DNA from 2 places in the Streptomyces sp. Y7 genome. Region 2 is predicted to be linked to the other one. Evidence: riboswitches for the same ligand, from Rfam matches in the RefSeq annotation. Region 2 holds a riboswitch; the other holds the start of a gene.

Region 1 (6,977 bases), on a different contig from region 2:
GGGAGATTGAGATGACCAGCGACCACCACATCGTCGTGCTGGGTGCCGGCTACACGGGCATGTTCAGCGCCATCCGGCTGGCCCACCGCACCCGCCGGACCGGCGTGAAGATCACCCTGGTCAACCCTTCGAGCCGGTTCGTCGAGCGGCTGCGGATGCACCAGCTCGCCGCCGGGCAGGAGCTGGCCGACCACCAGATTCCCGACCTGCTCGCCGGGACCGGCGTCACCTTCGTCCGGGGCACCGCCACCGCTATCGACCCCGAGGCCCGACAGATCACCGTCGACGGCGCCAAGATCCTCGGGTACGACAGGCTCGTCTACGCGCTGGGCAGCCGGACCGACACCGGCCAGGTCCCCGGCGCCGACACCCACGCATTCACCCTCAACAGCCCGGAGATCGCCTACCGGTTCGCTGCGCGGCTCAGCGAGGTCGCCGCGTCCGGCGGCACGGTCACCGTCTGCGGCGGCGGTCTGACCGGAATCGAGGCGGCAACCGAGATCGCCGAGAGCCACCCCGGACTGGACGTCACGCTGATCAGCGTGGACGAGCCCGGCGGCATGATGGGCGCCAAGGCCCGCGCCTACCTCCACCGCTCGCTGGACCGCCTCGGCGTCACCCTGGTCACCGGCGCCCGCGTCACCAAGGTGCTGCCCGACACCGTCGAGCTGGGCGACGGCCGGCTCGTCCGCTCCGACGCCTGCCTGTGGACCACCGGCGTCAAGGTGTCGCCGCTCGCCGCCGACGCCGGGATCGCCACCGACGACCGCGGCCTCATCCTGGTCGACGCCACGCTGCGGTCGGCGTCCCACCCGGAGATCCACGCGACCGGCGACGCCGCCGCCGTCCGCCTGGCCTGGGGACAGATCCACGGCACCTGCCAGAGCGGCCTGCCCACCGCCCAGTACACCGCCGACACCATCGCGCGGCTCGTGCGCGGCAAGGCCGTCAAGCCATTCCGCTTCGGCTACTTCCACCAGCCGGTCAGCCTCGGCCGCCGCGACGCCGTCATCCAGTTCACCAAGGCCGACGACACCCCCCGCCGCATGCACCTCACCGGCCGGAGTGCCGTCGCGTACAAGGAGATGGTCAGCGGCAGCCCGCTCACGACCTACCGACTCAGCAAGCGCATGAACGTCACCACCATCGTCTCCAAGGGCGGCCGCGCCACCCGCAGGCCCGCGGCATGACCGGCACGCCCGATCCCAGCGCCGTGATCCACGCCTTGCCGTCCGCTTCGCGACGCTGGCAGCATGAGCCGGTGATCGACACCGGCGCCGGGCAGGACCCGTACCTCGAACACCGCAGGCTGCTGTTCGCCACCGCCTACCGGATGCTGGGCAGCGTCACCGACGCCGAGGACGTCCTGCAGGACGCCTGGCTGAAGTGGAGCACCATGGACCGCGACACGGTCCGCAACCCCAAGGCATACCTGGTGCGCACGGTCACCAACCTCTCCCTGAACCGCCTCACCTCCGCGCGGGCCACCCGCGAGACCTACGTCGGCCCGTGGCTCCCCGAGCCCCTGCTGACCTCCCCCGACATCGCCTCGGAGGCCGAATTGGCCGACTCCGTCTCCACTGCCATGCTGGTCGTCCTGGAAACCCTCAGCCCCGTCGAACGCGCCGTCTTCCTGCTCCGCGAGGTCTTCGGCTACTCGCACAGCGAGATCGCCGAGACCCTGGAACGCCCCGAGCCGACGGTCCGTCAGATCGCCCGCCGCGCCCGCGAGCACGTCCAGGCCCGCCGCCCCCGCTTCGACGCCGACCCCGACCGGCGCCGGCAGATCACCGCCCAGTTCCTCAAGGCCTGCGCGGGCGGCGACCTCAACGCCATGATGGAACTGCTCGCCCCTGACGTGACCGCCTGGTCCGACGGCGGCGGCAAGGTCACCGCGGCCCGTCGCCCCCTCCACGGCATCGACCATGTCGCGCGCTGGCTCCTGGGCTTCCTGGCCAAGCCCGAACTAGCGGCCATGACCATGGAGTCGGCCATCATCAACGGCGAACTCGGCATCCTGGCCACCCTGGACGGGCACACCGCCGGCGCCCTCTCCTTCGACATCGGTGACGGCCGAATCCACAACCTGCGCTTCCAGGTCAACCCCGACAAGCTCAGCGGCCTGACCCCCGACAACAGCTTGGCGCCCCTGAAGCGTTCAAGCCTGGAGCCATTCCGGCAGGGCCCTGGGCCCGTGGCGAGTCATCCAGGGCCGCCGCAACCCGTCGCTTGCGAGGCCGAAGGCGCCCTCGACGGAGCTGAGTAGCCCCCTGCCTTCACCTACGGACGAATCTTGTCCCCGTTGACCAAGGCGACCGTCTGGGGAGCGAAGAGCATCACCGGCCGATTTCAAAGATCCGCATCAACGCCATCATGCGGACGCCCGACCTCGCTGCTCTGTGAAGCTCCTTCCCCTCCCAGAGCAGCGTGGCCCGTAGCGGCGGTCAGTCAGCCAGCGGCAGGTAAACCCTGTTCCCGCCGGCCGCGAACTCCTTCGACTTCTGCAGCATCCCTACCGCGATCTCCTCCTGGGACGCTCCCTCAGCAGCCGCACCCCCGAACCGCTCTGTGATGCTTTGGCTAATCTTCATCGAGCAGAACTTCGGCCCGCACATGGAGCAGAAGTGGGCCGTCTTGGCGGGCTCGGCCGGCAGGGTCTCGTCGTGGAACTCCCGTGCCGTGTCCGGGTCCAGGGCGAGGTTGAACTGGTCCTCCCACCGGAACTCGAAGCGGGCGTCGGACAACGCGTCGTCCCACTCCTGCGCGCCCGGGTGCCCCTTGGCGAGATCCGCCGCGTGGGCTGCGATCTTGTAGGTGATGACGCCGGTCTTGACGTCGTCACGGTTGGGCAGGCCCAGGTGCTCCTTGGGCGTGACGTAGCAGAGCATGGCCGTGCCCCACCAGGCGATCATCGCGGCACCGATGCCGGACGTGATGTGGTCGTACGCCGGCGCGACGTCCGTGGTCAGCGGGCCGAGCGTATAGAACGGAGCTTCATCGCAGATCTCCTGCTGAAGGTCGATGTTCTCCTTGATCTTGTGCATCGGGACGTGTCCCGGGCCCTCGATCATGGTCTGTACGTTGAAACGCTTGGCGATCTGGTTGAGTTCCCCGAGCGTCCTCAACTCCGCGAACTGCGCTTCGTCGTTGGCGTCCGCGATCGAGCCGGGCCGCAGGCCGTCGCCGAGCGAGTACGTCACGTCGTAGGCCGCGAGGATCTCGCAGAGCTCCTCGAAGTTCTCGTACAGGAAGCTCTCCTTGTGGTGCGCCAGGCACCACGCCGCCATGATCGAGCCGCCGCGCGAGACGATGCCGGTCTTGCGGTTGGCCGTGAGCGGGACGTACGGCAGGCGCACACCCGCGTGGACGGTCATGTAGTCCACGCCCTGCTCGGCCTGCTCGATGACCGTGTCCTTGTAGATCTCCCAGGTCAGCTCCTCGGCGCGGCCGTCGACCTTCTCCAGCGCCTGGTAGAGCGGCACCGTGCCGATCGGCACGGGGGAGTTGCGCAGCACCCACTCGCGGGTGGTGTGGATGTTGCGGCCGGTCGACAGGTCCATGACCGTGTCGGCGCCCCAGCGGGTCGCCCAGGTCATCTTCTCGACCTCCTCCTCGATGGAGGAGGTGACCGCGGAGTTGCCGATGTTGGCGTTGACCTTCACCAGGAACCGCTTGCCGATGATCATCGGCTCGATCTCCGGGTGGTTGACATTGGCGGGCAGTACCGCCCGGCCCGCGGCGATCTCCTCACGGACCACCTCGGGCGAGACGTTCTCCCGGATGGCCACGAACTCCATCTCGGGTGTGATCTCGCCCCGGCGGGCGTAGGCGAGCTGTGTGACCGCCTGGCCGTCGCGGCTGCGACGGGGCTGGCGCGGACGTCCGGGGAATACCGCGTCGAGGTTGCGCAGACCGCCGCGCGGCGAGGTGTGCTTGATCCCGTCGTCCTCCGGACGGGCAGGACGGCCCGCGTACTCCTCGGTGTCGCCGCGAGCGATGATCCAGTTCTCCCGCAGCGGGTTGAGCCCCCTGCGGACGTCCGTCTCGGCCACTGGATCGGTATACGGGCCCGAGGTGTCGTACAGCGTGACCGACTGCCCGTTGGTGAGGTGCACCTGGCGGACCGGCACCCGCAGATCGGGGCGTGAGCCCTCGACATACGCCTTGTGCCAGCCGATGGACTTCCCGGCCTCCGGAGACGATTCGCCCTGAATGAGCTGCTCGTCCTGGCTGGAGGCAGGCGTGCGCGCGTCCTTGATGGTCATGAGACCTACTCCCTACGCCGGCATTACCCGGTAACAGGTTCGGCGGTCGACGCAGCGGTATCCGTCTGCCGACGTTTCGTGTGCAACATCACTCGTGATGAGTGATGTTTCATGTGAAACATCGCTGGGACGGAGGTCAGCGCCCTCTCAGCCCGGTGCTCCGAGCTCCCGCGTGTACAAAGGTGGCTCCACGCTAGCGTCAATTCGGGCGCGCTGAACAGAGGGCCCCCACCGTTCTTGCGATGATCGGGCGGTGACCACGACGCATGAGCCTCCGTTCCCACCGCCCGATCCGCCCCGCGGCTCGGGCTCCGGAAGTGGCCCCGCAAACGGCCCCGGAAACGGCCCCGCACGGGGCAACGGCCGTACGGACGGCCGGGGTTCAGGCGTCCCCGGCGGCAGATACGGCGGAGTATTCGGCCGTGACTCGTCGGGCGGCTCCGACGGAGCATTCGGCCGTGGCTCGACGGGCGGTGGCGACGCAGGATTCGGCCGTGGTTCGACGGGCGAGACCGACGGAGCATTCGGCGGTGCCTCGATGCACGGTGCCGACGGTGGCGCGGCTGACACCGGCGGTTGGCACGAACGCGACCTCCGCCCGGGCGGGATGCGGGAGCCGCGGGGCGAAGCCGACGGGTGGCATGAGCCCGGTCCTCGGCTCGGTGGGCCGCAGGATCGTGGGCACGGCTCGGGGGGCTCGGGCGGCTCGGGGGGCTCGTACGGCCGCGGCCCCGGTCCCGGCGGTGGCCCCTATGGACAGGGATCCGGTCAGGGCGGTCGTCCGTACGGGCAAGGACCTGGCCCGGGCGGCCCCTACGGACAGGGGCCCGGACAGGGGGGTCCCGGCCCCGATGCCGGTGCCGGCGGTGGTCATGGTCACGGCCACGGATCCGGCGGCAGGCAGGGCGGGGGCGATGGTGGCGGTGGCAATGGCGGCAGTGGTGACGGGGGCGGGGGCGGAGAAGGCCCGGGACACGGCCACGGCCACGGCCACTCGCACAGCCACGCCCATGGCCCCGCGGCTCCCGTCTCCCGCCATCTGCGCAAGGTCATCGCGGCGGTTCTGATCCCGTTCGCCGCGGCCGTGGTGGTGGGTCTCGCGGTCCTGTGGCCGGGCGGCGCCCCGGGGCACGAGCGCACCGGTGTCGGCTTCGACCGGCAGACACAGCAGGCCACCGTCACCAAGGTCGTCGAGCTGAGCTGCAAGGACGTCAACGCCTCGGGCGTGCCGCCGACCGGCGACACCTCCACCGCCGAGGGCTCCTCAGCCGTGCAGCAGGAGAGCGGCACCTGCAAGAAGGCGACGATCCGGGTCGACACCGGCAAGGACAAGGGCCGTACGTTCACGGAGATCGTGCAGCCCGACCAGTCGCGCCAGCTGCACGAGGGCCAGGAGGTCGTGGTCGCCTACGAGCCCTCCGCGCCCAAGGACCTCCAGTACTCGGTCACCGACGTGAACCGGCGCATTCCGCTGTCGGTGCTCGCCGGCATCTTCGCCGTCGCCGTGGTGCTCGTCGGCCGGATGCGGGGCGTCATGGCGCTCATCTCGCTGGCCATAAGCTTCCTGTTGCTCAACTTCTTCATCCTGCCCGCGATCCTGCAGGGCTCGAACCCGCTGGTCGTGGCGGTCGTGGGATCCAGCGCGATCATGCTGATCGCCCTCTATCTGTGCCACGGCCTCTCCGCGAGAACATCGGTCGCGGTGCTCGGCACGCTGATCTCGCTGGTGCTGATCGGCGTCCTCGGCTCGGTGTTCATCGACTGGGCCGCGCTCACCGGCAACACCGACGACAACACCGGGCTCATCCACGGGCTGTATCCGTCGATCGACATGAGCGGTCTGCTGCTCGCGGGCATCATCATCGGTTCGCTCGGTGTCCTCGACGACGTGACGGTCACCCAGACCTCGGCGGTCTGGGAGCTGCACGAGGCCAACCCCACGATGGGCTGGCGCGGGCTGTACCGGGCGGGCATCCGCATCGGCCGCGACCACATCGCCTCCGTCGTGAACACCCTCGTCCTCGCCTACGCGGGCGCCGCCCTGCCGCTGCTGCTGCTCTTCTCGATCGCGCAGAGCGGTGTCGGCACGGTCGCCAACAGCGAGTTGGTCGCGGAGGAGATCGTGCGCACGCTGGTGGGCTCCATCGGCCTGGTCGCGTCGGTCCCGGTGACCACGGCTCTCGCGGCCCTGGTGGTCTCGGCCGACCGCCCGGAGACGGGCTCGGTGCCGGCCGGGGCCCATCCGGTCCCCGCGGGCGCCCAGCCGGGCGCGGGAGCCGCTCAGCCGGGCCAGAGCGGCCCTCAGGCGGCTCCCGGCCGCGGCGGGCGGGGCCGCCGCAGGAAGCGGTGACGCGGGGTCGGGGCCGCCGCGGGAGGTGACGCGGGGGCGGCGCATCGCCCCCTGAAGGCCACCCGAACCGTCGCGGACGACTTCGCCCATCCGGCGGAGCGCAAAGAACATCCGGCGCCAAAGGAACCCTTCCACGCGCCCCTTGCGCGCCGCTGAAGCGTTACGCCACCTCCACCCGGCACCGGCGTAACGCTTCAGCCGGCGCTCTGCTCCTCCGCGAGGATGCGGTCCAGAGCCTCGTCGAGATGGGCGTCGAAGTCCGCCAGCGCGCCCTCCTGGCCGAGCGGCACCAGCTTGTCGGTGCGGTCGAGGAAGGCCACCAGCGGCGCCACCGAGGAGCGGAACAGCGCCTGGTCGGCACC
Region 2 (6,977 bases):
TCGCGCAGTACGCCGACGGCTTCGTCCTCGCGTACATGCACCGCACGATGCCCGACCTGCCCCCGCAGATCGGTGTCCTCGTCGAGCTCGACAAGCCCAACGCCGAGATCGCCAAGGGCGTCGCCCAGCACATCGCCGCCTTCGCGCCGAAGTACCTCTCCAAGGAGGACGTGCCGGCCGAGGTCGTCGAGTCCGAGCGCCGCGTCGCCGAGGAGACCACCCGCGCCGAGGGCAAGCCCGAGGCCGCCCTGCCGAAGATCGTCGAGGGTCGCCTCAACGGCTTCTTCAAGGACGCCACGCTGCTCGGTCAGCCCTACGCGCTCGACAACAAGAAGTCGGTCCAGAAGGTTCTGGACGAGGCCGGTGTCACCCTGAAGCGCTTCACGCGCATCAAGGTCGGCATCTGAGTCCGTACCGCGATCGGCGCCCCGTCCCTATAGGGTCGGGAGCAGTCGTTGGCGGACGCCGCCACCGCGCACGCGCGCGTGACGGACGACAGCAGATCTGACGAGGAGGCCGTTGCCGCGCATGGGATGCGAAACACACCCGAGCCGGCAATGGCCTTCTTCGTATGTGCACCACGTAACAAAGGCGGGATCTCCATGACCACCAAGGCCCAGAAGAGCGACGACGGCAAAGTACGCGGCCGGTTTCTGCTGAAGCTGTCCGGAGAGGCCTTCTCCGGTGGCGGGGGCCTCGGCGTCGACCCGGACGTGGTGCACAAGATCGCCCGCGAGATCGCGGCCGTCGTGCGCGACGGCGCACAGGTCGCGGTCGTCATCGGCGGCGGCAACTTCTTCCGCGGCGCCGAACTCCAGCAGCGCGGCATGGACCGGGCCCGCTCCGACTACATGGGCATGCTCGGCACCGTCATGAACTGCCTCGCCCTCCAGGACTTCCTGGAGAAGGAAGGCATCGACAGCCGGGTCCAGACGGCGATCACCATGGGGCAGGTCGCCGAGCCCTACATCCCGCTGCGTGCCGTGCGCCACCTGGAGAAGGGCCGCGTGGTCATCTTCGGCGCCGGGATGGGCATGCCGTACTTCTCCACCGACACCACCGCGGCTCAGCGCGCTCTGGAGATCGACGCCGAGGCGCTGCTCATGGGCAAGAACGGTGTCGACGGCGTCTACGACTCCGACCCCAAGCGCAACCCGGACGCGGTCAAGTTCGACTCCCTCGGCTACGGCGAGGTCATCACGCGCGACCTGAAGGTCGCCGACGCCACGGCGATCACGCTGTGCCGCGACAACAAGCTCCCGATCCTTGTCTTCGAGCTCCTGGCGGAGGGCAATATCGCCCGCGCCGTCAAGGGTGAGAAGATCGGCACGCTTGTGGGTGAGCAGGGCGGTCGGGGCTGACGCTTCGACAACTCCGCAAACGGACCCGTCCGGGGGACGGACGGGGCGGACCCTGACCGGGGGATGGACAATGTCCTGCCGGTCGGGAACCGTGCAGGAAGAAGACGCGACGCAGCCGGCCGCCGCCCCACCGAGGAACCGCAGCCGGGCCTTACTCAAGACACGCAGGAGCAAGTGGTGATCGAAGAGACCCTCCTCGAGGCCGAGGAGAAGATGGAGAAGGCCGTCGTGGTCGCCAAGGAGGACTTCGCCGCGATCCGCACAGGCCGTGCGCACCCGGCGATGTTCAACAAGATCGTGGCCGACTACTACGGCGCCCCGACGCCGATCAACCAGCTGGCTTCGTTCTCCGTGCCGGAGCCGCGCATGGCGGTCGTGACCCCGTTCGACAAGAGCGCGCTGCGCAACATCGAGCAGGCGATCCGCGACTCCGACCTCGGCGTCAACCCGAGCAACGACGGCAACATCATCCGTGTGGTGTTCCCGGAGCTCACCGAGGAGCGCCGCCGCGACTACATCAAGGTCGCCAAGGGCAAGGGCGAGGACGCCAAGGTGTCCATCCGCTCGGTCCGCCGCAAGGCCAAGGACGCCATCGACAAGCTGATCAAGGACGGCGAGATCGGCGAGGACGAGGGCCGCCGCGCGGAGAAGGAGCTCGACGACACCACGCACAAGTACGTCGCTCAGGTGGACGAGCTCCTCAAGCACAAGGAAGCCGAGCTGCTCGAGGTCTGATGAACGACTCTTCCTGGGGGGCGCCGCCCGCGGCCGGGCAGGCCGGGTACTGGGGGACCGCCGAGCGTGGACCAGTCCAGGGGGCTACCCCGGCGGGTCCCGCGTACGATGCGCCTGAGGCGCAGCACACTCGCCCCATGCCCATCGTGCCCGACGTACCCGCGTTCGGCGGAGACCAGGATGACGACCGGGGGGCCGCTCGGCTGGGCGGCCCCTCGTTCAGCACCCGGCCGCCGCAGTCGCGGTCTCATGACACGCCGCAGGCGCGGCCCTTCGAGGCGGCGTCGCAGAATCCGGAGCCCATGCCCGACGCCCCGCCGCCGGCGCCCCAGCAGAAGAAGAGCGCGGGGCGCGACCTGGGTGCGGCCATAGGGGTCGGTGTCGGACTCGGCGTGGTGATCGTCGCGTCGCTGTTCGTCGTCAAGGCCGTGTTCGTCGGTGTCGTCGCGGTCGCCGTCGTCGTGGGCCTGTGGGAGCTGACCAAACGGCTGGAGGAGCGCAAGGGCATCAACGCGCCCCTCGTTCCGCTCGCGCTGGGCGGTGCGGCCATGGTCGTCTCCGGATACGTCCGGGGCGCCGAGGGTGCCTGGGTGGCGATGGCGCTGACCGCCCTGGCGGTGCTGGTCTGGCGGATGACCGAGCCGCCGGAGGGCTACCTCAAGGACGTCACCGCCGGCGTCTTCGCGGCGTTCTACGTGCCGTTCCTGGCGACCTTCGTCGCGATGATGCTCACGGCGGACGACGGCCCGTGGCGCGTCCTGACCTTCCTGCTCCTGACGGTCGTCAGCGACACCGGCGCGTACGCGATCGGCTGGCGCTTCGGCAGGACCAAGCTCGCCCCGCGCATCAGCCCCGGCAAGACCCGCGAGGGCCTGCTCGGTGCGGTGAGCTTCGCGATGGTGGCGGGCGCGCTGTGCATGCAGTTCCTCATCGACGACGGCACCTGGTGGCAGGGCCTGCTCCTGGGCCTGGCGGTCGCGGCCAGTGCCACGCTGGGTGACCTCGGTGAGTCGATGATCAAGCGGGACCTCGGCATCAAGGACATGGGCACGCTGCTGCCGGGGCACGGCGGGATCATGGACCGGCTCGACTCGCTGCTGCCGACGGCGCCGGTGGTGTGGCTGCTGCTGGTGCTGTTCGTCGGGTCCGGCTGACGGCTCGGCACGTGTCGAAGGAGCCCCCGCTCTCGTGGAGCGGGGGCTCCTCGGTTTGTGGGACGATTTCTGTGTACGCCCGCAAAGGCACTCAAAGGGGGTCGTCATGACCGCCATCCGAGAAATCATCGACGTCGACCGGACCCCAGCCGATGTCTACGCGTACATCACGGATCCCTCTCACCTGCCCGAATGGCAGCTGAGCGCCGTCTCGGCCGAATCGCTGGACGAGGGCCCGATCCACACCGGCTCCCGGGTCCGGGTCACCCGGCGCGTCGGGAACCGTCAGATGCCGATGACCGTGCGGTTCGACCAGCTCGACCCTCCGTACAGCTGGGACCTGCACGGGATCGACGGCCCTGTCCGGGCCCGCACCCACGGCAGCATCGAGCCTCTCGACGACGGCCGGCGCTCCCGCGTGACGATCGACATCGACTTCGAGGGCCACGGCCTCGGCAAGGTCCTCGTCCCCCTCGTCGTCCGCCCGCAGGTCCGCAAGGAACTGCCCCGCGACGAGAAGCTCCTCAAGAGCCGGCTGGAGGGCACGACGGAGTAGGGGTTGATCTTCCCGATCCATGGTGGGGCGGGCCACACGAGTGGATCTGCGACACTGGTACAGCCATGCCTAAGCCCGGAGAACTCACTTTCGTCGCCCCCCGCGGAGCCAAGAAGCCGCCGCGGCACCTTGCTGATCTCACGCCCGGTGAGCGTAAGGACGCTGTTGCCGCGGTCGGGGAGAAGCCCTTTCGTGCCAAGCAGCTGTCGCAGCACTACTTCGCGCGGTACACGCACGACCCGGAGCAGTGGACCGACATCCCTGCCGGGTCGCGTGCCAAGCTGCGGGAGGAGCTCTTCCCGGAGCTGATGACCGTCGTACGGCATCTGTCGACCGACGACGGCGACACCCGTAAGACGCTGTGGCGGCTGTTCGACGGGACGCTCGTCGAGTCGGTGCTGATGCGGTACCCGGACCGGGTGACCATGTGCATCAGCTCGCAGGCCGGATGCGGGATGAACTGCCCGTTCTGCGCGACCGGACAGGCGGGTCTGGACCGGAATCTGTCCACCGCCGAGATCGTCCATCAGATCGTGGACGGGATGCGGGCGCTCCGGGACGGGGATGTTCCCGGGGGGCCCGCACGGCTTTCCAACATCGTCTTCATGGGGATGGGCGAGCCGCTCGCGAACTACAACCGGGTCGTGGGCGCCATTCGCCGGCTCACCGACCCCGAGCCGGACGGGCTGGGGCTGTCGCAGCGCGGGATCACCGTCTCGACCGTCGGTCTCGTCCCGGCCATCAACCGGTTCGCCGACGAGGGCTTCAAGTGCCGGCTCGCGATCTCGCTGCACGCCCCCGACGACGAGCTGCGCGACACCCTCGTGCCCGTGAACACGCGGTGGAAGGTGCGCGAGGTGCTGGACGCAGGCTTCGACTACGTCGAGAAGAGCGGCCGCCGGCTGTCCATCGAGTACGCCCTCATCAGGGACATCAACGACCAGGCCTGGCGCGGTGACCGGCTCGGGCGGCTGCTCAGGGGCAAGCCGGTGCACGTGAACCTGATTCCGCTGAACCCGACACCCGGGTCGAAGTGGACCGCCTCGCGGCCCGAGGACGAGAAGGCGTTCGTCGAGGCCATCGCCGCACATGGTGTACCGGTGACGATCCGGGACACCCGTGGTCAGGAGATCGACGGGGCCTGCGGTCAGCTCGCGGCCACCGAGCGGTAATCTGAGCGCGTACACCCGTACGTACATCTTCATATTCCGACAGGGGAGCGCCACAGCGCTGAGAGTGCGGCAATCGGGCCGCAGACCCTCTGAACCTTGCCCAGGTCATTCTGGGTAGGAAGTTCGGTCATCACTCAAGCTGTTGCGCCCTGCCCGGGAGCCCATGAGAGGGCTCCCGGGCAGGGCCGCGTCTCTTCCTGGTCAACCCCAGGAGGAATCAAGTGAGCATCACCAAGAAGGCCACGGTCCTCGCCGTCGGTCTCGGCCTCGTCACGCTCTCCGCGTGCGGGTCGTCCGACTCGGGCGGCGACACCCCCGCATCCACGAGCAAGACCGTGACCCTCGTCAGCCACAACTCGTGGGCCGTCTCCAAGGACGTCCTCGCCGCGTTCGAGAAGCAGTCCGGCTACAAGGTCAAGGTCCTGAAGGACGGCGACGCCGGGCAGGCCGTGAACAAGGCGATCCTGACCAAGGACAACCCGCAGGGCGACGTCCTCTTCGGCGTCGACAACACCCTGCTGTCCCGGGCGCTCGACAACGACCTGTTCCAGTCGTACGAGGCCAAGGGCACCGACCTGGTCCTGCCCGAGTTCCGGGTCGACGAGGACAAGCACCGGGTCACTCCCGTCGACACCGGCGACATCTGCGTCAACTACGACAAGGCGTACTTCAGCGAGCACAAGCTGACGCCTCCCAGCTCGTTCGACGACCTCATCAAGCCCGAGTACAAGGACCTTCTCGTCACCGAGAACGCCTCCACCTCCTCGCCCGGACTCGGCTTCCTGCTCGGCACCGCCGCCCAGTACGGCGACGACGGCTGGCAGGACTACTGGAAGAAGCTGAAGGCCAACGGCGTCAAGGTCGTCGACGGCTGGGAGCAGGCCTACAACGAGGAGTTCTCCGGCTCGGCCGGCGGCAAGAAGGCCAAGGCCGACCGGCCGCTCGTCGTGTCGTACGCCTCGTCCCCGCCCGCCGAGGTGATCTACGCCGACCCGAAGCCGGCCAGCGCGCCGACGGGTGTCGCGGCCGGCACCTGCTTCCGGCAGGTCGAGTACGCGGGCCTGCTGAGCAACGCCGAGAACACCGAGGGCGGCAAGGCGCTCCTCGACTTCCTGCTGACCAAGACGTTCCAGGACGACATGCCGCTGAACATGTTCGTCTACCCGGTGCGGGAGGCCGCCCAGGTCCCGCCGGAGTTCGTGAAGTACGGCCCGCGGGCCGAGAACCCCGAGACCCTGGACCCGGCCAAGATCGCCGACAACCGTGACGACTGGGTCAAGTCGTGGACCTCGCTCGTACTGAGGTAGCGGCCCCGCGGAAGAAGGGCGCGACGGCGGTGCGGCTCGGCCTCATCGCCGTCCCCGTCGCGTTCTTCGCCGTCTTCTTCGCCTACCCCGTCGCCGCGATCGTCGCGCGCGGTCTGAAGGTCGACGGGGTGTGGCAGCTGGGGCGGCTGTGGGAGGTGCTCGGGGAGTCCGACGTCCGGCAGGTCCTGTGGTTCACCACCTGGCAGGCGCTCGCCTCCACCGCACTCACCCTGCTGATCGCGCTGCCGGGCGCCTATGTCTTCGCCCGCTTCGACTTCCCCGGCAAACAGGTCCTGCGGGCCGTGGTGACCGTCCCCTTCGTGCTGCCGACGGTCGTCGTCGGTACGGCGTTCCTCGCGCTCGTCGGCCGCGGCGGACTCCTCGACGAGCTGTGGGGCGTACGGCTCGACACCACCGTGTGGGCCATCCTGCTCGCGCACGTCTTCTTCAACTACGCCGTCGTCGTCCGCACCGTCGGCGGACTCTGGGCGCAGCTCGACCCGCGGCAGGAGGAGGCCGCGCGGATGCTCGGGGCGTCGCCCCTGAAAGCCTGGCGTCAGGTCACCCTCCCCGCGCTCGGGCCCGCCGTGGCCGCCGCCGCGCTCATGGTCTTCCTGTTCACCTTCACCTCCTTCGGTGTGGTGCAGATCCTCGGTGGACCGACCTTCTCCACCCTGGAGGTGGAGATCTAC

What was found. A riboswitch is a leader RNA that binds a small molecule or an ion and turns the genes downstream of it on or off. The one in region 2 is predicted to bind thiamine pyrophosphate.
Region 1: linked by a shared signal. The riboswitch ahead of thiC (phosphomethylpyrimidine synthase ThiC) and the one ahead of ACGFW6_RS17630 (thiamine ABC transporter substrate binding subunit) in region 2 are both predicted to bind thiamine pyrophosphate.

The regions. Positions count from the first base shown of each region.
Region 1 covers NZ_JBIDDQ010000003.1:74,765-81,741, forward strand. The annotation lists gene ACGFW6_RS11420 (NAD(P)/FAD-dependent oxidoreductase) at 12-1,190, shown strand; gene ACGFW6_RS11425 (RNA polymerase sigma-70 factor) at 1,262-2,266, shown strand; gene thiC (phosphomethylpyrimidine synthase ThiC) at 2,445-4,265, opposite strand; TPP riboswitch at 4,258-4,447, opposite strand; gene ACGFW6_RS11435 (hypothetical protein) at 4,648-5,277, opposite strand; gene ACGFW6_RS11440 (YibE/F family protein) at 5,350-6,615, shown strand; gene ACGFW6_RS11445 (SsgA family sporulation/cell division regulator) at 6,810-6,977, opposite strand, start outside.
Region 2 covers NZ_JBIDDQ010000006.1:40,842-47,818, reverse strand. The annotation lists gene tsf (translation elongation factor Ts) at 1-407, shown strand, start outside; gene pyrH (UMP kinase) at 603-1,361, shown strand; gene frr (ribosome recycling factor) at 1,539-2,096, shown strand; gene ACGFW6_RS17645 (phosphatidate cytidylyltransferase) at 2,096-3,250, shown strand; gene ACGFW6_RS17640 (SRPBCC family protein) at 3,357-3,806, shown strand; gene rlmN (23S rRNA (adenine(2503)-C(2))-methyltransferase RlmN) at 3,872-4,978, shown strand; TPP riboswitch at 5,010-5,117, shown strand; gene ACGFW6_RS17630 (thiamine ABC transporter substrate binding subunit) at 5,200-6,285, shown strand; gene ACGFW6_RS17625 (ABC transporter permease) at 6,315-6,977, shown strand, end outside.